3 regions of the Exiguobacterium sp. UBA6282 genome follow, and region 3 is predicted to be linked to each of the others. Evidence: riboswitches for the same ligand, from Rfam matches in the RefSeq annotation. Region 3 holds a riboswitch; each other region holds the start of a gene.

Region 1 (6,597 bases), on a different contig from region 3:
ACACCGTACCTGAGGCGTATAAGGTGCGCTCGCCGCTTCATGTCGCTCCTCAAGGTGAAGTATTATTGATTCACGGTGCGTATGATGAGAACGTTCGTTTACGACATGCGACGGCTTATGCTGCACGTCATCCCGACCAAACCCTGCTTCAGACTTATGCGTATGCACATCAGTTCCCGATCCATGAAAAATTACGTGTGACGCGTGATATTTTGACTTGGTTCGAGACAGGCATTTGGAACCGATATGATACATGATTCAAGCAATACGACGTTTGTCGTATTGCTTTTTGTATTTTGGAAGATGAAGCATAGAGATTGAAAAAACAGACCATTGATACATTGTAAAAAACAATAATCTCCTAAAAAGTAAACTTTGATATAATAGAAACCATCTGAGGACAATGGAGGGGGCAGGAGAACGATGGATATCTTATTAGCACGTCAACCCATCGTTAATCGAGTTGGATCAATTGATGCATTTGAATTATTGTATCGTTCGATTGAACAAATGACTATTTTTGATGGGGATTTAGCGACGATGGATGTATTGACGAATACACTCGTCCATATGGGGGTGGAACATGTCGCGGAAGGAAAAAAACTTTTCGTCAACTTTACGTCAGATTTGTTGAAAAGTGATCTGATTCATTATTTAGATCCTAACCGATTCGTCATTGAAATTTTAGAGACAGTTGATATTGATACTGAAATGTTGTCTGTTCTGCATAGTTGGAAAGAAGCAGGCTTCACATTAGCACTTGATGATTTTGTGACAGATTTACTTCGACAGCACGGAGCGGAATTGTTTGCGTTGATCGATTTAATTAAAATCGACATCGAGGCAATTTCCCCTCGCGAGCAAAGTGCCATTTTGCATATCGTTCGACGTAATTATCCTCATATTAAGATGCTTGCTGAACGTGTCGAGACGCACGAGGACCATACACGTTGTCTTGATATGGGGTATGACTGGTTCCAAGGCTATTTTTATGCTAAACCGATGCTGATGAAAGGGAAAGCTGTTCCACCACAATTGCCGGTGTTGTTAAAGATGCTGAAGTGGCTTGATACGGATGAGAAGTACGATGAAGTCATTGATGAAATCGAAGCCAATCCGTATATCAGCATCCAGGTATTACAACTAATCAATTCTCCGGGAGTGGGATTACGCAATACGGTTAGTTCCGTTCGTCAAGCGATCTCACTACTTGGCTTCGCTCAACTTAAAAGCTGGATTTCGTTGATTGTCTTACGTGAAATGAAGCTCGCAAGTCCTTATGAATGGTCGAATGAGTTGCTGCGATCTTCCTTACATTGCGCAAAGCTCTGTGAGTTGTTTGCAACAGAAACAAGGACGCTGCAACAAGAGAGTGCCTATATGATCGGCTTGTTATCGCATATCGATGCGTTATTGTCCGTTGATATTGACGACATCATCGATCAATTGCCAATCGAGGATTCCTTGAAGATTGTCCTCCAAGGAAAAGACCATCCGTTCCGGGATTGTCTAGTGCTTGCGATCAGCGCAGATCGCGGTGATTTCGAACAGTTCGAATTGCTCAGTCAACGGTTAGGTGTATCACTTTCGCGAGCATATGCGTTACTGACGGAAAGTCAGGAGTGGCTTATGCAAAAAGAGATGCATCTTCAAGAAGAGACAGATGCCATTCTATAAAAAAAGAGCCCTGAGGCTCTTTTTTTATAGACATGGACCTGCTGACTTGATCGCATCCGTCGCACTTTCGAAACGAAGGAAATTATGTTGGAATTTCTCAGCAAGCGAACGCGCTTGTGTGTTGTATTCGTCAGGATTTGACCAGACGCGTACCGGATTGAGTAATTCACTTGGAACACCAGGAACTTCAAGTGGCATATGAAGTCCGAAGATTGGGTGCTCTTCTGTTGGAATCGCTGCAAGTGTTCCGTTGACGGCAGCGTTGACCATCGTCCGTGTATACGATAGCTTCATTCGACTACCTGTCCCGTAAGCACCGCCTGTCCAGCCTGTGTTGACGAGATAAACGGTCACACCGTGACGATCAATCAGTTCTCCGAGCATCGTCGCATACTTTTCAGGTATCAGTGGAAGAAATGGTGAACCGAAGCATGTCGAGAACGTTGCTTCCGGTTCCGTGATACCACGCTCTGTTCCAGCAAGTTTTGATGTATAACCTGATAGGAAATGATACATCGCTTGTTCTTTCGTCAATTTACTGATCGGAGGCAAGACGCCATACGCATCAGCCGTCAAGAAGACAATCGTCTTCGGATGACCAGCCCGTGATGGAACAGCGATGTTATCGATCGCTGTGATCGGATAAGCAGCACGTGTATTTTCTGTCAACGATGTGTCATCATAATCAGGATGACGAGATTCATCGAGCACGACGTTTTCAAGGACAGTTCCGAAACGGATCGCATCAAAAATTTGCGGTTCTTTTTCGCGTGACAGATTGACCGTCTTCGCATAACATCCACCTTCAATGTTGAAGACGCCGTCATGCGACCAACCATGCTCATCGTCACCGATCAATTGACGGCTATCGTCTGCTGACAGGGTGGTCTTACCAGTACCGGATAGACCGAAGAACAAGGCGACGTCGCCTTCGTGTCCGACGTTTGCTGAACAGTGCATCGAAAGGACATTTTCTTGTGGTAAGAGGTAGTTCATGACGGAAAAAATCGATTTTTTGATTTCGCCCGCATATTCGGTTCCGCCGATCAAGACGATCCGGTGTTCAAACGACATGGCGATGAATGTCTCGGAATTCGTTCCGTCAACGGTAGGATCTGCTTTGAAATGTGGCGCGTAGACGACCGTGAACGGTTCGAAGGCAGCCACTTCAGGATACTCGCGTAAAAAGAGTTGTTTGGCAAACAGGTTATGCCAAGCGTATTGTGTGAGCACACGAACCGGAAGGGTGAAGTGCGTATCTGCCCCAGCAGCAGCTTCTGTGTAGTAGAGCTGATCGGCTTCGTTCATGTAACGAAGAACCTTTTGTAACAATTGTTCAAATTTGTCTCCATCCATCGGTTGGTTAACATGACCCCAATCGATGTGAGACTCGCAGGAAGAATCACGGACGATGAACTTATCTTTCGGTGAACGACCTGTAAATTTCCCCGTTTCTACAGATAGTGCGCCGTTCTCAGCAAGGACACCTTCTTCGTTTCGAATCGCATGTTCGACAAGTTCAGCAACAGATAGTTGTTTGAACACATGCTCTTTCTTGAGTAGTTCTTCGATATTCAGGACCGTCATCGGCATCCTGACCCCACCTTTCCCCTACGTTGGTTTTGGCTCACTGCATTTAGTATGACACATTCATTATATATGACATACTAAAGGGAGCGCAATCATTTTCTGGTGCTGATTTCTATTTATCTGGAAACGCTTTCAGCATTAATAGTTTAACATCTCTTTTAAAAAGTTTCGACTAGAATTTGAAACCTTGCTTGACAGAGTAGGTACAACTTTATATCATGTAATTCGTAACGGATACTCTTATTCTGAGCAGGTGGAGGGAACAAGGCCCGAAGAAACCCGGCAACCGTCCTACATTAATTCATATATTAATGAGGGAAAAGGTGCTCTCCTGAAGCGAAGTAAACACTTCGAACGATAAGAGGGTAAAGGAAGAACGCACAACCTTTCCCTGACCATTTTTTGGACTTGGAAAGGTTTTTTTCATTTTACCGTCCCACTCAACTAGGGGAAATGAGTACACCGTCAAATTCTTTTTTGGGAGGGTCATACATGACAAACCTTAATCGCCGACTATTCACGTCGGAGTCAGTCACTGAAGGTCATCCAGATAAAATCTGTGACCAAATTTCGGATTCAATCCTCGATGCGATTCTTGCAGCGGATCCAAACGCACGTGTTGCGGCAGAAACTTCTGTTACAACAGGTCTCGTTCTCGTTGCAGGTGAGATCACGACATCCACTTACGTCGACATTCCAAAAGTCGTTCGTGAAACGATTCGTGAAATCGGCTACACACGCGCGAAATACGGTTTCGATGCGGATACATGTGCTGTATTGACATCGATCGATGAGCAATCAGCAGATATCGCTCTTGGTGTCGACCAAGCGCTTGAAGCACGTGAAGGTAGCATGTCTGATGCAGAAATCGATGCAATCGGTGCAGGAGACCAAGGTCTTATGTTCGGTTACGCAACGAAAGAAACACCAGAACTCATGCCACTTCCAATTTCGCTTTCGCACCGTCTCGCACGCCGTTTGGCAGAAGTGCGTAAAAACGGTCAACTCGACTACCTTCGTCCGGACGGAAAAACACAAGTCACGGTCGAATACAACGAGAACAACGAGCCGGTTCGTGTCGATACGATCGTCATCTCGACACAACATGCGGAAGAAGTTACGCTTGAGCAAATCCAAGCTGATTTGAAAGAACACGTCATCACACCGGTCATCCCGGCTGAATACATCGACGCAGCAACGAAATTCTTCATCAACCCAACTGGTCGTTTCGTCATTGGCGGACCACAAGGAGATGCTGGATTGACTGGTCGTAAGATCATCGTTGATACGTATGGTGGATACGCACGCCACGGCGGTGGAGCATTCTCAGGTAAAGATCCAACAAAAGTCGACCGTTCAGCTGCATACGCAGCACGTTACGTCGCGAAGAACCTCGTTGCTGCAGGTCTTGCAGACAAAGCAGAAGTTCAACTTGCGTACGCAATCGGTGTCGCGCACCCTGTATCAATCGCAGTTGATACATTCGGCACAGGAAAACTTCCTGAAGCACAACTCGTCGAATTGGTTGCTGAAAACTTCGATCTTCGTCCGGCTGGAATCATCAACATGCTTGATCTCCGTCGTCCGATCTATCGTCAAACAGCTGCATACGGTCACTTCGGTCGTACAGATGTTGAGCTTCCATGGGAGCAAACAGATAAAGCAGCAGTTCTTGAAGAACAAGCAAAACGTTTCGCATAATCAAAAAGTCCGGAAATCCTATGTGGGTTTTCGGGCTTTTTTGTTTCCGCGGAACTTTGCAGGAAACGAATGTTTTTTCTAGAAAAGGGTAAAAGTACATGAGTCGATTTGTATGAGTATAAAGGGGGGTTCCGATTATGGAAATACGCGAAGCTATTCCAGCTGATGCAGGACGTATTCATGACATTGCTATCACATCTTGGTTGGATACGTATGAAGAAATCTATTCCGAACGTTCGAAAGCGCATTTCGTGCAGGAGGCGTATCCGCAAGAAGAAGTCGTTCGTGCGATCCGGACGGCGGAAGAAGCACGGGGAGAGTATTTTTATGTCGGAATCATCGACGAGGAAATCGTCGGTTTCATTCATGCTGTTGATGTCGAAGGAACATGGGAAATCATTCGGCTTTACGTCTTGCCGGAATATCAGCAAAACGGAATCGGAAGACGTCTGATTCGTGAACTCGAACGACAAGGAGCCGTCCCACTCGAAGTCTACGTGGAAGCACGTAACTATAAAGCGCGTCAATTCCTGACCTCATTTGGTTTTGAAGAACTTAGTGAGATGACGGAAGAAGTGTTTGGGCAAGCGGAATCAGTCGTTCGTCTTCGTCATGTTGCCTCGTGAAATCCGTCTCGGGACGGTTTCGTTTGCGTTTGAAATAAGGTATCGTGAAAAGGAAGTATGAAGTGAAGAGGTGAGTTTGTGGTTGAACAACCAACAGGAATCATCGTATTAGTCTATCCGTTACAACTGCGTGCCCGTCCGAGTGAAGCTTTGATTCGAGTACTCGAAAGAGAGTATGAAGTGCTACTCGTCGACGCACCACGTCGCATTTCGTTTGAAGAGCACGGTCAACTATTAAAAGAAGCATTACGCGAAGCAGGAAAACGAAAGCTACCGATTCATATCATCGCCTGTAGCATGGGGGCACTCGTCGTCAATCGTCTGTTGCAAGAATATGAACTACCAGTCGCAAGTCTTGCGTTCGTTTCACCATTGTTTGATTGGCATCCGTCGAAACAACTCGGAGGTGTCAAACAAGTCTTCGCGAGTGCGTTTGATCGTTTCCGTCCTGATGCGCCACTCGGTACGTTGCCGTTTGGTCAAAGTACGGAAGATACCGTTCGCATCGGTGAACTGACGTATGCGCAGTACCGGGAAATCGAAGAAGAGATCGTCGTACATGACGAGGAACGAAAAAAACTGCCTCGTGTAAACTTGGCTTGTTTTTATGCACCAGACGATCAGTTCGCAGACGTCAAACTGACACTCGAAGTATGTCGGAAAATGGGTGGCGATCAGATTTACTTACAACGTCTACACGGTTTCCCGCATTTCAGCTTTGAACGGTTGAATACACGGTTTGCGGAAAAATTATTGTTGTTTTTTAAATTAGTCGAAGAATGAAAAAAGTGATGGTTTCCATAGCGGAAGCCATCACTTCTTTATTTCTACTGTCAGCGCACTTTTTTCTCGATCGCGATGATGAACGGTGGATGATTCTGTTGATTCAAGAAGCGGTACTGAAGAACGGCATAACCTTGCTGATCAAGGGCTGTGACGTAATCGAGGACAGCATCGCGTTCCCGTTTTCCTTCAAGATGACCGTGATAGACGACAAGGACGA
Region 2 (6,597 bases), on a different contig from region 3:
TGAAGGTCATGCTTGGATCGCACATTACGCCGGATCATGTATCACACGTTGGAATCTTACGACGGGCGAAAAACTGGATCATGTCGACTTCCCTGTCTCGAATCCGACATGTCCGATTTTTTACGAAGATCGATTACTCGTCACGACAGCTGCCAACGGAGATGATGCACCACATGCCGGTGCTGTCTTCGCTGTGACATTTGAATAATTAGCATGGGAGGGATCATCTAGTAATAGATGGTGCCTCTTTTTACACATAATCCGTCTAGACGCCTATTCAAAAACAGACGATACTAAAGAAGAAGTCTATTTACTTTTTGAAGGAGTGAAGCCGATGCGTGTCACGATCATCGAACGTTTACACCAATTGCAGACGACCCCATCCTTTTTCCCGGTCAATTGCTACCTGTTTGAAGAAGCAGACAGTTTGACATTGATTGACGCCGGACTCGGAATCAACGCAAAGGCGCTTTATCACTATATTCGAAAGCAAGAAAAACCGCTCGGCGCGATTATCCTGACACACGCACATGCCGATCATGTCGGCTCGCTCGATTTCCTTGCGAATGCCTTTCCTCTCGCTCAAGTCTGCATCAGTTACCGTGATGCCGCATTGCTCAGTGGGGACGAGACGCTACGCGAAGGCGAAACGACTCCTTTAAAAGGCGGTATTCCGAAAAACATCAAAACACGTCCAGATCGTTTGCTCGAAAGTGGTCAACAAGTCGGTAGCCTCAGCGTCATCGCCTCGCCAGGTCATACACCTGGTTCGATTTCTCTTTGGCATGAAGGTAGTCGGATGCTAATCGCCGGAGATGCCTTTCAGACACAAGGGGGACTCGCTGTCTCCGGTGACGTCCGTTGGCAATTTCCGTTCCCAGCACTTGCGACATGGGATCCGGACGTTGCTCTTCGCTCCGCCGATCAATTAACGGAACTGTCTCCAGATATTCTTGCCGTCGGACATGGTCCCCTCATCCTTGGACCAAGTTACGAGATGCGCCAAGCCGTCGATCGATTCACGCAAGTCTTACAGACGAAAAAATCGTCACCTTTCAAATAACACACGAAAAAACATCCGCGACGCGTTCCTGACACGTCGCGGATGTTTTTTCGTCCAGCAGTTCAATTCTGTTCTGTAACAGTATATCGATATACACGTGCTTCATAAGGACGTAGTTCATCCGAGATATCTGGATAGTTCGACACAAGCAACTTATCTTGTGATAAAACGAAGGCAGTTTGCATCGGTTCGTCATGCACGTTGAGAACGATCCGCCACACTTCTCCCTCTAGTTCCCGCTCATAGATGTAGAGATACGGATCATGAAGAGCTAAGTCGCGATACGTACCATAGACCATGATTGGATGATCCTTTCGCATCTGAATCAATGCTCGGTAGAAGGCAAGTACGGATGATGGATCGGCTTCTGCTTGCGCGACGTTGATGTCCGTGTAATTCGGATTGACCGCTAACCACGGTTTCCCACTCGTAAAGCCTGCCGCGTACGTACCGTCCCACTGCATCGGCGTGCGGGAGTTATCGCGTGCGAGTAACTGCATTGACGAGAGTACGACCTCCGGATCCTCGCCGCCAGCGACGCGCTCTTCATATCGATTGCGAAAGGCGACGTCTTGATAGAGCGACGGATCCGAGAAGCGAATCCCCGTCATCCCAATCTCTTCTCCTTGATACACGTATGGAATGCCAGGTAATGTATGCAACATCAAACCGAGTAGTTTCGCACTCTCGACTCGGTATCGTTCACTGCCGAAGCGGGTCACTTGTCGCGTATGATCGTGGTTGTTGAGAAACTGTGAATTGACGCCTAACGGATACAAGACGTCATACCATCGTTTCTGAATTTCCTTGAAACGTAAAAGATCCATCGCCTCCATGTCGTCCGCGATTTCGAAGTGAAACAGCGTCCGAAGTTCTTCACGTTCTTCACTGACATATAACAGACCGTCTTCCGGACCAACGAACGGAATCTCACCGACCGTGAACAAGTCTTTCCCGGCAAGGACGTTCGCATGCATTTCCTGAAGGAAGTCGTGCACACCTGGTTGATTTCCGAGATACGATAGATCAAACGGATTGACGACATCCTCAAGCGAACGTTTTTTGATCAAGTTGATGACGTCCATCCGGAAACCGTCAATCCCTTGAGCGATCCACCAGTTCATCATGTCGTAGATCGCTTGCCGGACAGCCGGTTGTTCCCAGTTCAAATCGGGTTGTTCTTTCGCAAAAGAATGGAAATAATATTGTTCGCGCTCTTCACTCCACGTCCAAGGGCTCGGCGCAAAGTACGACCGCCAATTGTTCGGGGGCGTCTCTTTCGTTCCATCTTTCCAGATGTACCAATCATCCTTGTCGTGGATTCGGTCCCGCGACTGACGGAACCAGTCATGCTCGTCACTCGTATGATTGACGACCAAATCAAGAATTATCTTTAAGCCGCGTGCGTGAGCCGCTGTGATCAACTCTTGTAGATCGCCCATCGTCCCCGCCTTGTCCATGATCGTGTAATAATCGGCAATATCATAGCCATTATCGATGTCTGGAGAACGGTAACATGGATTTAACCAGACGATATCGACACCAAGCGATGCGATGTAATCTAGCTTGTCGATGACACCTCGCAAATCACCGATGCCGTCCCCATTCGAATCCTTAAAACTGCGCCAATAGACTTGATAGACGACCGCTTCTTTCCAGCTAGCTCGCTTCATCTCCTCACTCCTCTCCCTACTCTCTATTCCCGCTCCACATATCTGTACCTGTTTATTGGACGATTTTTTTGAATTTCAAAAAAGTTCTTTTCTTTTGACTGAATATTCGTTATCCTTGACGACAATACTACGAAGGAGGCACACATCCATGAAACATTTCGCTCCATCCATCGCCATCGATCGGCTTCCTGCTCCCGTTTTCGCTGAACTTGCGAACCGGATCGGTGCTGTGAAAGCTGCCGGACATGATGTCATTACCCTTGGTCAAGGAACACCCGATCAAACCACGCCCGTACATATTCTCGACGCCTTGAAACAGGCGATCGATGAGCCAACAAACCTTCAATATCCACCATTTCGTGGACATGATTTTCTAAAGCACGCCGTCGCGAGCTTTTATGCGAACGAATTCGGCGTCACGATCGATCCGGCAACCGAGGTCGCAATTCTTCTCGGTAGTAAAGCCGGAATCGTTGCCTTACCACAAACGATCGTCAATCCTGGAGAAGGTGTCATCGTCCCGGATCCGGGGTATCCGGATTACCTGTCTGGAGCAGCACTTGCTGGTGCTTACCCGATTACACTTCCATTGCTTGAGAAAAATAACTTCCTGCCGGATTACGATTTACTTGATACGACAGATGTCGAGCGCGCCCGGATGTTGTTCCTCAATTACCCGAGTAATCCGACAGGTGCGACAGCGACAGCAGAAGCCTTCGAACAGACAGTTGCCTTCGCGGATGCCCATGATATTTGTGTCGTCCATGATTTAGCCTACGGTGGCATCAGCTTTGATGGTCCCACACGAAGCTTCTTGCAGACGGAAGGGGCGAAAGATGTCGGAATCGAGTTGTTCTCACTCTCGAAACGCTTCAACATGTCTGGCTTCCGAATCGCTTTCGCGATCGGAAATCCGTCCGTCATCTCAAGCATCGAGACGTATCAGGAACATCTCTACGTCAGTGCCTTCACACCGATCCAACATGCAGCGACCGTTGCCCTGATGAGTGACCAAACATGTGTCCGTGAGTTAAGTAGCTTATACGAAACACGACGTAATGCCTTGTTCGCGAAACTCGATGCAATCGGTTGGAGCGGACCACGACCGGGCGGTTCCTTCTTCGTCTGGCTTCCGGTGCCTGAAGGATACACGTCCCAAAGCTTCACGGATCATCTGCTTGATGAAGCATACGTCGCCGTTACTCCTGGATCATTCTTCGGCGAATACGGCGAAGGCTACGTACGGATCAGCTTAATTGCTGACGTCGAACGTCTAGAAGAAGCCGTCGGGCGAATCGGAACGCTCAACCTGTTCCGGACACCTGTTGCGGAATAATTCTGAAAAAACATTTGACAGATGGGAATCATTTCCGTTAAAGTAAATCCCAACAGCATAACTACTTATCGAGAGCGACCGAGGGATTAGGCCCAACGACGTCCGGCAACCACCTATCAGGAACGGTGCCACATCCTACAGAATGGATTCATTCTGAGAGATAAGTTACGAAATCTTACACTTTCGTCGCTTTTTTCTGGTTGCTCTGCTACTAGGAAAAAGCGACTTTTTTTGTACAAGGAGATGAGCAGATGATTGAATTCAAACAGATTACGAAACGGTTCGTCCGAGACCGGACCCCGATTTTTGCATTACGAGATGTCGATTTGACGATTCAAAAAGGAGAAATCTTTGGGATCATCGGTGAATCCGGTGCCGGTAAGAGTACGTTGCTTCGTCTGATCAACGGTCTCGAGCATCCGACACAAGGAACGGTAAAGGTCGACGGTGTCTCGCTCGGCGGAATGTCAAAAGCAGATTTGCGTCAACTTCGCTTGCGGACAGGAATGATCTTTCAGCATTTCCAATTGATCCAGTCGCGTAATGTCGCAGATAACATTGCTTTCGCACTGAAAGCTGCTGGCGTCAAACGAGCAGATTTTCCGGAACGGATCCGTGAACTCGTCTCGCTCGTCGGACTCGAAGGATTCGAGACGAACTTCCCGAGTCAGTTGAGCGGCGGACAGAAACAGCGCGTTGGGATTGCCCGGGCACTCGCGAATGATCCAACCGTCTTGTTATGTGACGAAGCGACCTCTGCCCTTGATCCGGTCACGACGCTGCAGATTTTAGATTTGTTGAAAGGTTTGAATGAACGACTTGGATTGACGATCGTCCTCATCACGCATGAGATCGATGTCGTCAAACAGATTTGCCATCGTGTCGCGGTCATGTCTCAAGGGGAAGTCGTCGAAGTCGCCTCTACATACGATTTGTTCAGTCAAGCCAAACATCCGGTGACACAACATTACGTCGACACGGCACTCCAGATCGAACTACCGGAACGCATTTTGCAAGCGACACCGGGAAAAATCATCCGCCTGCAGTTCACGGGCGAGAAGACCGGTGAAAGTACGTTGTCGGAAGCCATCCGTCGATACGATATCTCGGTCAGCATCCTGCACGGAAAAGTCGATTACATCCAAGACGTCGCTTTTGGTGTCCTAATCGTCAGCTTGACGGGATCCTCCGATCAAATCGCACCTGCCCTCGACTGGCTTGCGGCGGAACTTCATACACTCGAGGTGATTCAGGATGTGGCTTGATCGTATACAAACGATGTTACCCGAGTTGTTGAAGGCACTTGGTGAGACGGCGTGGATGGTTGGCATTTCGCTTGCCTTCGCATTGGTCGTCGGGATTCCACTCGGGATTCTCCTGTTCGTCACCGACCGCGGTTTATTCTTTCAAAACATTGCCGTCCGACGTGTCCTTGACTTCGTCGTCAACATCGTCCGCTCCTTGCCGTTCATCATCTTGCTTGTTGCCCTCATTCCATTAACGAAATTCTTGCTTGATAATACGATTGGTCCGACAGCAGCATCCGTCAGCCTCAGTGTCGCAGCGATTCCGTTTCTCGCACGACTCGTCGAAACATCACTGCGTGAGATTCCACCTGGTTTGATCGAAGCAGCGGAAGCGTGCGGAGCGAAACCGTTACGGATCATCGTCAGTATCCTTTTACCAGAAGCACTCCCTGGCATCATTCAGGGCATCACGCTAACGACGATCAGTTTGATCGGCTTCTCGGCGATGGCTGGGATCGTCGGCGGTGGAGGTGTCGGTGACCTTGCAATCCGCTTCGGCTATTATCGCTATGATAATCTCATCATGATCGTGACGATCGTCGTCCTCATCGTCATCGTCCAAAGCATTCAAGCACTTGGCAATCAACTGGCGCGAAAAACAGACAAGCGCTAATCATACATATAAAGGGAGAGTTGAATCATGAAAAAACGATATGCCTTTTTAGCTACAGCCTTACTCGGTGCAGGAATCCTCGCAGGATGCGGAGACAGCAGTGCTGATGAAAAAGACAAGACGATCAAAATTGGGGCGACAAGCGGTCCTTATAGTGACATGGTCAAACAAGCGATTCAACCGCAACTCGAAAAGAAAGGCTATAAAGTCGAAATCGTCGAGTTCAGCGATTATATCCAACCGAACATCGCACTCGGTAGCGGCAATATCGATGCTAACTTGTTCCAACACTCGATTTACCTGAAGACGTTCTCTAAAGAAAAGAACCTCGACCTTAAAGGACTCATCACTGTCCCGACGGCACCGATGGGACTATATAGTAAAACGGCGAAGACACTTGACGACGTCAAGACGGGCGCTGAAGTCGCGACACCGAACGATCCAACGAACCAGGCACGCGCGCTGAACCTCTTGGCAGAACAAGGCTGGATCGAACTGAAGCCAGATGTCGATCCACTGACCGTCTCAGAGAAAGATATCGTCAAAAATCCGAAGAAACTCGTCATCAAGCCGCTTGAAGCAGCGCAACTGCCACGTGCCATCGA
Region 3 (6,597 bases):
GAACTTCATCGGTGTTTGCGGCGCTTCTTCACCAACTGGGCAAAACAAGTCATCAATCACACACGCATCAGCTGGGCAAAGTTCGAATCCTTCCGACGTATCGACTCGGACCGCATAGACGAATTTTCCACCCACGAACTCACACCGCGTGATGTACGGTTCTGGTGCTTGGATGTACTCTTGAATCAACGTGATGCCATCGACTGGTTCGTCGAATGTCGAACCATCGAGATAAGCTTCAAGTGCTTCAATCGAATGGAATAACTGGACGCCGAGACCTTTCCCGGCACGGTTATGTTTCGTGATGAATGACGAAACACCGATTTCTTTTGCTGCTTGTACGATTTGATCACGTCCGACAGCAGCTGTTGTCTTTGGTACACGAATCCCAGCCTTACGCAATGCCGTGTATTGATTGACTTTGCTGACTTCAAGACGGAGCGCACGCGTTCCGTTAAAGACAGTCCGGTCATGCTCTTCTAACCAAGCGAGGACCCCTTCCGTCAACTCTGGCGCATAACGATGCCCCCGCGTATGCGAAGACGCACTCATACGACTGTAAAAGACACCTTCTGGCGGCAGTTCATCTAACGGTACGATTCCTTCATTCAAGTGCCACTGCTCGTACGGCAACTTGAGTTCTTCGAGACGTTTGATGAGATGATCCGTCCATTCTTGGTTTTCGTGGAGAATATGAATTTTTGTCATGATTGTTGACCTACCTTTCGTTTCGCTTCGACCAGTGGCATTACGTCACGGGCAAAGCGTTCCATTTCTTCGAGTTGTGGTGAGAATTGTAACAAGAGCAACGTGACACCAACGGCTTCGAACGCTAGAATCCGTTCGGCAATCTGTTCTGGTGTTCCGATCAAGTTCGGTCGCAGACCACGGTTCGAGACGGAATAATCATTTCGCTCGACCTGTTGTTCGAGTTGCGATTTACTGATGAAATCTTGATAACCGGCATAACCGGCGCTGTCTTCCTTGACGTCCGTGATGCGTTGCCACTCAAGAAGCGCTTCTTCTTCCGTATCCCGGCAAATGATGTAGGCAGCAAGACCGAAGCTCTCAAGCGGTGCGTGTCCCGTCGCTTCCCGGCGTATTTTCATGTCATTGATTTTATGAGCTACTTCTTCAACAGTGCCTCCATGCATGACGTAGGCATCACAATGTTCGACGATCGTCCGTTTTCCGGCTTCACTCTCTCCACCAGCGTAGAGCTTAATTCCCGGACGCTGGACGGGTTTCGGATGGAGTTCTGCCTGTTCGATCGTGTAGTGATTGCCGGAGAAGCTGTACGGTGACGCATCTGCCCATAGTCCTTTCATGACCGTGACGAACTCTTCCGTCCGGGCATAGCGTTCATCATGTGCAGTAAAAATACCGTTGTATTGTTTTGCTTCTTCTGCCCACCAGGCCGAGACGACATTGAGCGTAAATCGTCCTCCACTCAACTGATCGATGTTTGCCGCCATCTTCGCCGTCGTCGCCGGATTATGGAACCCGGGACGAACCGCTGTCATGATTTCAAGACGTTCTGTTGTTGCAGCAATCGCCGCTGCCGTTGTCCATGCCTCAAGACTCGGTTCCTTGATGCCTTTGATATCGTTCAAGTTCAATTCCGCAATTAACGTCGTCGAGAAGCCGATGCGTTCAGCTGTTTGTGCGACTTGTTTCGCATAATCGAATGTCGCTGGCATCTGTTCATCCTCGACGTTACGTAACCATCCCCCAAAAATCGGTAACCAAAAACCATACTCCACTCCATCGTCCCCCTTATCATAAAAAAACGCTCTTTTCGAAGTTCGAAAAGAGCGACGGTATCTTGTCCTGTCCGCTCTTATCTTCAGAAGGTATTCCTTCCTGGAAGTAGCACCTTCCGCCATAGCGGGGTTGCTGAAGTGTCTTCGGGCCAGTCCCTCGACTTCTCTAGATAAGATGTGTTGCATTCATCGTACAGAATTCATTGAACTAAAGCAACCATTAAACCGTCTTTTCCTATCGGATTTATTCCAAAGAAAAATCCCGACGTAGTGTCGGGATTCGGAATTAGTATGGTGCGACGAAATCTGATGTTTGCTCTGGCGCCTGCTCCCCACGAATACGATCGTAGAATTTGGCAAGCGTGACACTGAAGTATGGTCCGACCCATAGGACAGCAAGACCAAGCGTAACGATAACAAGCAACGCCCAACCGATAAACGATAAGAAGAGCAAGAATGCTTCCATCTTGTGTCCATCCATGAGTTGCCGTGAGCGTGTAATTGCCTCGAGAATACCGATTGACGGCTCATCCCGAAGGATGTAGTACGTCAACAAGTAAGAGAATGACTTGATGATACCAGGGATGATTAAGAGTAACGTCCAGAGCGCGATAAAGATGAATTGAACAATGGCCAGCCCCACCACTTTCAGGAACATACCATATGGCTCAAACAAATCCGTCACTTTCGTTTCTTCGCCACGAGCAATCGACATGGCAATCCATGTCCAACCGACTCCTACTGGAATCAATAAAATCGACACCAATAATACAACGAGATCTATACTACTAGACGGCTCATCGATATCCGATCCAAATAAATTAGGAACACCCTGAATAATACTAAACAGCAGAAAAGCTAGGACTGCAAATCCCCAACGACCGCTGAGCGACTCCTTCGCTGCTTTCTTTAATTGAGATGACATGAGTAAGGTCCTCCTTGAAAAATAAGTTCTCACCTTACTCTACGGCTTAAAACTTCTAATGTTTCACTCTTTTTTCAATAATTTCCCGTCTCGTTGCTGGTTGAGCCAAGCACGCTCAAGTTGTCGTCCACATGTTAGAACGAACGTTGAACATCGAAGCGCTCCATCACAAACCAAATGTCATGTTTTTTATCTATGTACGCTGATATATCTCCACAGCCGGATCCCGTTGCTTGTATTTCGCGACGATGACGATCAGGACCGTGATGATCACAAGCAGGAACCAAGAAGACAACTTTCCGAGATCAACGACTTCCCATCCTCTTTCCTGATGTGGATAGACCCACCCTTTAAAGAACGTCACGATATTCTCAGCAATCCAAATAAAGAACGCGATCAGTAAAAAAGACAGGACGAGCGGCATCCGGTAGATCGTCTGCTCGATCGTAAAATGAACCCATGACTTATAGAAGACAAGGACGACGAGGACCATCAATAGCCAGCGTGCATCGAAGATCCAGTGGTGGGTGAAGAAGTTGAGATAGACGAGACTGCCTACGCTGATCGCAAGCCAAGGTGGTGGGAATGCTGTGAAGCGTAAATGAAATCTTCGGAACGCTTGACAGACATAACTTGCGACACTTGCATACATGAATCCTGCATACAAGGGAACACCAGCCACTTTCGTTAGAGCCTGTTCCGGATAACTCCAAGACCCAACGTTCACTTTGAACAGTTCAAGTGCTAGACCAATCACGTGAAAGAGTAAGATCAGTTTGAACTCTTCCAGCGTTTCATAACGCGTGACAAGTAAGACGATTTGGACGAGAAGACACCATAGCAACAGGAGATCGTATCGAGCGATCGGTTCAGCAGGAAGATAACGTGAAAGAGCAAGCGCTGCGAAAATCATGACGGGAAAGACGCAACAGACGGCTTCTATGTATGTAAAACGAATCAGGTGTCGGATCGCTTTCATCCTGTCATCTCCTTTTTTCTTCAGTATACGTTTCTCTTTCGACCTTCCCCTCCTTCTTAAGATGGAAAAAACGGAAAATTTCGTCTTTCTTCTTCTACTTTCCTCATGATACAGTTAACGAATCAATTATTTTTAAGAAATGAGGTGTTAGACATGACGCGTCATCGTGCTTCCTGGTTATTACGCGCTACGTTAAAGTGGGGACTCTTCCTACTCGGTTTATTTTTACTCGCTCTCGGCTCATCGATGATGATCACTGCTGAACTCGGTGTCTCGACGTGGGATGTATTGCATCTCGGTCTCCAAAAGAAAACACCACTGTCCGTCGGAACGATTATTTTGCTCGTTGGTCTATTACTCGTGTTCGTTAAGTACACATTAGACCGCGTCACACCACAAATTGGAACACTCGTCAACGCGATTTTCGTCGGTGTCTTCATGAATCTTGTCCTTAATTCTCATCTCTTACCCTCTTTTGAGTCGATTTGGTTGAATACGATCTGGTTGATTTTCGGCATCTTCATCATCGGCATGGGGGCAGGTCTTTATGTTGCTGTCGGATATGGAGCCGGTCCACGCGATGGGTTGACGCTGACACTTGCAGAGCGATTTGGAACGTCGATTCGTCTGATGCGGACGATCATGGAGGTCACGGCATGCGGCATTGGCTGGTTGCTCGGTGGTCCTGTTTTCTTCGGTACAATCCTCTCGATTTTCTTAATCGGACCATTCCTACAATTTTGGTTGTTCTATTTCCGTCGGATCATTGCAGCGATCGATGCAAAAGGAATTCCAGCGTCTAAACGCCAAATTAGCTAAGTCGCCTGACTCGATATCATTCCGCGTGAATGATATCTCTTTTTATGTTAAAAGCAAATAAGTTGCGTCATCAAATTAAACACGTTATATTCGTTTACATATCAATCTTTGATACGTCAAAGGTTTCTTCGAACGAAGGGAAGGATGTGATGGATTGAGTATCTCCTGCACTGAAAAAGGACGGTTGATCTATGCACTCGTTTCTGTCAATAAGACGATTGCTCAAAAATTTGATCTCTGTACGGATGGTTTTAGTCAGACTCGAATGGATCTACTCGCTCAACTACAAGTCGATCAAACGATTAGCCAAAAAGAGTTACAAAAACGCGTTAATGTGGATCATGCGGCAGTGACCCGTCATCTCAAGCACCTGGAATCGACCGGGATGATTGCTCGCGAGCGTTCAGCTGCTGACAATCGGGTGATTCTTGTTTCTTTAACGGAACAAGGGGCGACGCGCATCGCTCAATTACGCGAACAAAAAGATGAGTTTCTCGAGGATCTACTCGAAGGATTCTCTGCTGAAGAACAACGGACGTTAGCTGAGATGATTCAGCGCATCGAAGCAAACGCTGACGCATTACCTAAACTAAAAGAGGAGTCGATTTAATATGGCAACGCAAACTCAAACAGACTTCATGGAAATCGTTAAAGGACGTCGCTCGATTCGTAACTACGACACGAACGTAAAAATTTCAAAAGAAGAAATGACACAAATCCTTGAAGAAGCAACACTTGCACCTTCTTCTGTCAACATGCAACCATGGCGTTTCCTCGTCATCGATAGCGAAGAAGGAAAAGCAACACTTGCACCACTCGCGAAATTCAACCAAGTCCAAGTCGAGACATCTTCTGCTGTCATCGCTGTCTTCGGTGACATGAACGCAGTCGATCAACTCGAAAACATCTACGACACAGCTGTTGCGAAAGGGCTCATGCCACAAGAAGTACGCGATCGCCAAGTACCTGCGATCCAAGGCATGTACAGCAGTATCTCAGCAAACGATTTGAAAGATAGCATCTTGATCGACTCAGGTCTCGTTTCGATGCAATTGATGCTCGTCGCTCGTGCGCACGGATATGATACGAACCCAATCGGTGGTTACGAGAAAGATCAAATCGCAGAAGCATTCGGTCTTGAAAAAGAGCGTTACCTCCCAGTCATGTTGCTTTCAATCGGTAAAGCAGTAGATGCAGGATACCCATCGGTTCGTCTACCAATCGCTGACATCGCAGAATGGAAATAAGCGATCTCACTCAGTCCGGATTCCTTTTATAGGAATCCGGCTTTTTTGTATACTCAGAGAAAAGGAGGCGTCTGTAATGTATGATGTGACGATTATCGGAGCCGGTGTAGCGGGAATCTTCCTTGCTCATCAGCTCGTTGAAGATGGGCAATGCGTCTTACTGCTCGATGCCGGAAAACCAATCCGCAAGCGAACAGTAGAAGATGCGTATCTTGGATTTGCAGGGCTTGGAAAATCAGAAGGAAAATTCAATTATGCGATGGGATTCGGCGGAGAACTCGTCTCAAAAATCGGTGAAGAGACGACACGACGACTGTTCCAAGAAGTCGATAATCTTTTATGTACATACGGTGCCGATATGATCGAGACCTACTCGACGCATTCACCTGCTGTCGCAATTCGCGCCCGTCGTGCTGGTCTCCATACGGTCGAGACAACAGTGCGCCATTTAGGCACAGCACGGACAGTTGGCGTCTTCACGGCGTTTGAGGATGCTTTATTGCCACGACTCGATGCTCGTTTCGAAACGACGATCGAACAGATCACGAAGTCGGAGGCGTTTACGATTAAAACAGCGGACGAAACCTTCGTAAGTCGACGGATCGTGTTCGCGACAGGTCGTTCCGGTGCAGACTTTACGTTGCAACAGTTAGCGACGCTTGGTGTCATCCCACAGCGGACCCGACTTGATCTCGGAGTGCGGGTCGAGACGGATGAGGCACTATTTCGAACATTACTACAGGAGACGTTCGAGACAAAGCTCGGTTACGACTCACCTTATGGTAAAGCCGTCACCTATTGCATGAATCCATGCGGACGGATCATCCGCAAATATCAAGAAGGACTCGTCATGCCGGACGGTCA

Evidence for each region. A riboswitch is a leader RNA that binds a small molecule or an ion and turns the genes downstream of it on or off. The one in region 3 is predicted to bind S-adenosylmethionine.
Region 1: it holds a riboswitch for S-adenosylmethionine, as region 3 does, so the genes downstream of both, metK (methionine adenosyltransferase) here and B2751_RS14660 (LLM class flavin-dependent oxidoreductase) in region 3, are expected to answer to the same signal.
Region 2: it holds a riboswitch for S-adenosylmethionine, as region 3 does, so the genes downstream of both, B2751_RS10555 (methionine ABC transporter ATP-binding protein) here and B2751_RS14660 (LLM class flavin-dependent oxidoreductase) in region 3, are expected to answer to the same signal.

The regions. Positions count from the first base shown of each region.
Region 1 is NZ_DJUM01000024.1:63,794-70,390, forward strand. It holds gene B2751_RS08045 (alpha/beta hydrolase family protein) at 1-257, shown strand, start outside; gene B2751_RS08050 (EAL and HDOD domain-containing protein) at 424-1,677, shown strand; gene pckA (phosphoenolpyruvate carboxykinase (ATP)) at 1,702-3,270, opposite strand; SAM riboswitch class I at 3,505-3,631, shown strand; gene metK (methionine adenosyltransferase) at 3,760-4,968, shown strand; gene B2751_RS08065 (GNAT family N-acetyltransferase) at 5,106-5,594, shown strand; gene B2751_RS08070 (serine aminopeptidase domain-containing protein) at 5,673-6,377, shown strand; gene B2751_RS08075 (class I SAM-dependent methyltransferase) at 6,428-6,597, opposite strand, start outside.
Region 2 is NZ_DJUM01000038.1:71,496-78,092, reverse strand. It holds gene B2751_RS10575 (SMP-30/gluconolactonase/LRE family protein) at 1-208, shown strand, start outside; gene B2751_RS10570 (MBL fold metallo-hydrolase) at 335-1,063, shown strand; gene B2751_RS10565 (alpha-glucosidase) at 1,126-2,736, opposite strand; gene B2751_RS10560 (aminotransferase class I/II-fold pyridoxal phosphate-dependent enzyme) at 2,885-4,072, shown strand; SAM riboswitch class I at 4,135-4,239, shown strand; gene B2751_RS10555 (methionine ABC transporter ATP-binding protein) at 4,324-5,337, shown strand; gene B2751_RS10550 (methionine ABC transporter permease) at 5,327-5,992, shown strand; gene B2751_RS10545 (MetQ/NlpA family ABC transporter substrate-binding protein) at 6,020-6,597, shown strand, end outside.
Region 3 is NZ_DJUM01000055.1:20,956-27,552, forward strand. It holds gene B2751_RS14655 (ATP-grasp domain-containing protein) at 1-708, opposite strand, end outside; gene B2751_RS14660 (LLM class flavin-dependent oxidoreductase) at 705-1,763, opposite strand; SAM riboswitch class I at 1,838-1,940, opposite strand; gene B2751_RS14665 (DUF975 family protein) at 2,050-2,688, opposite strand; gene B2751_RS14670 (DUF817 domain-containing protein) at 2,882-3,667, opposite strand; gene B2751_RS14675 (YczE/YyaS/YitT family protein) at 3,821-4,486, shown strand; gene B2751_RS14680 (MarR family winged helix-turn-helix transcriptional regulator) at 4,641-5,096, shown strand; gene B2751_RS14685 (nitroreductase family protein) at 5,098-5,733, shown strand; gene B2751_RS14690 (NAD(FAD)-utilizing dehydrogenase) at 5,810-6,597, shown strand, end outside.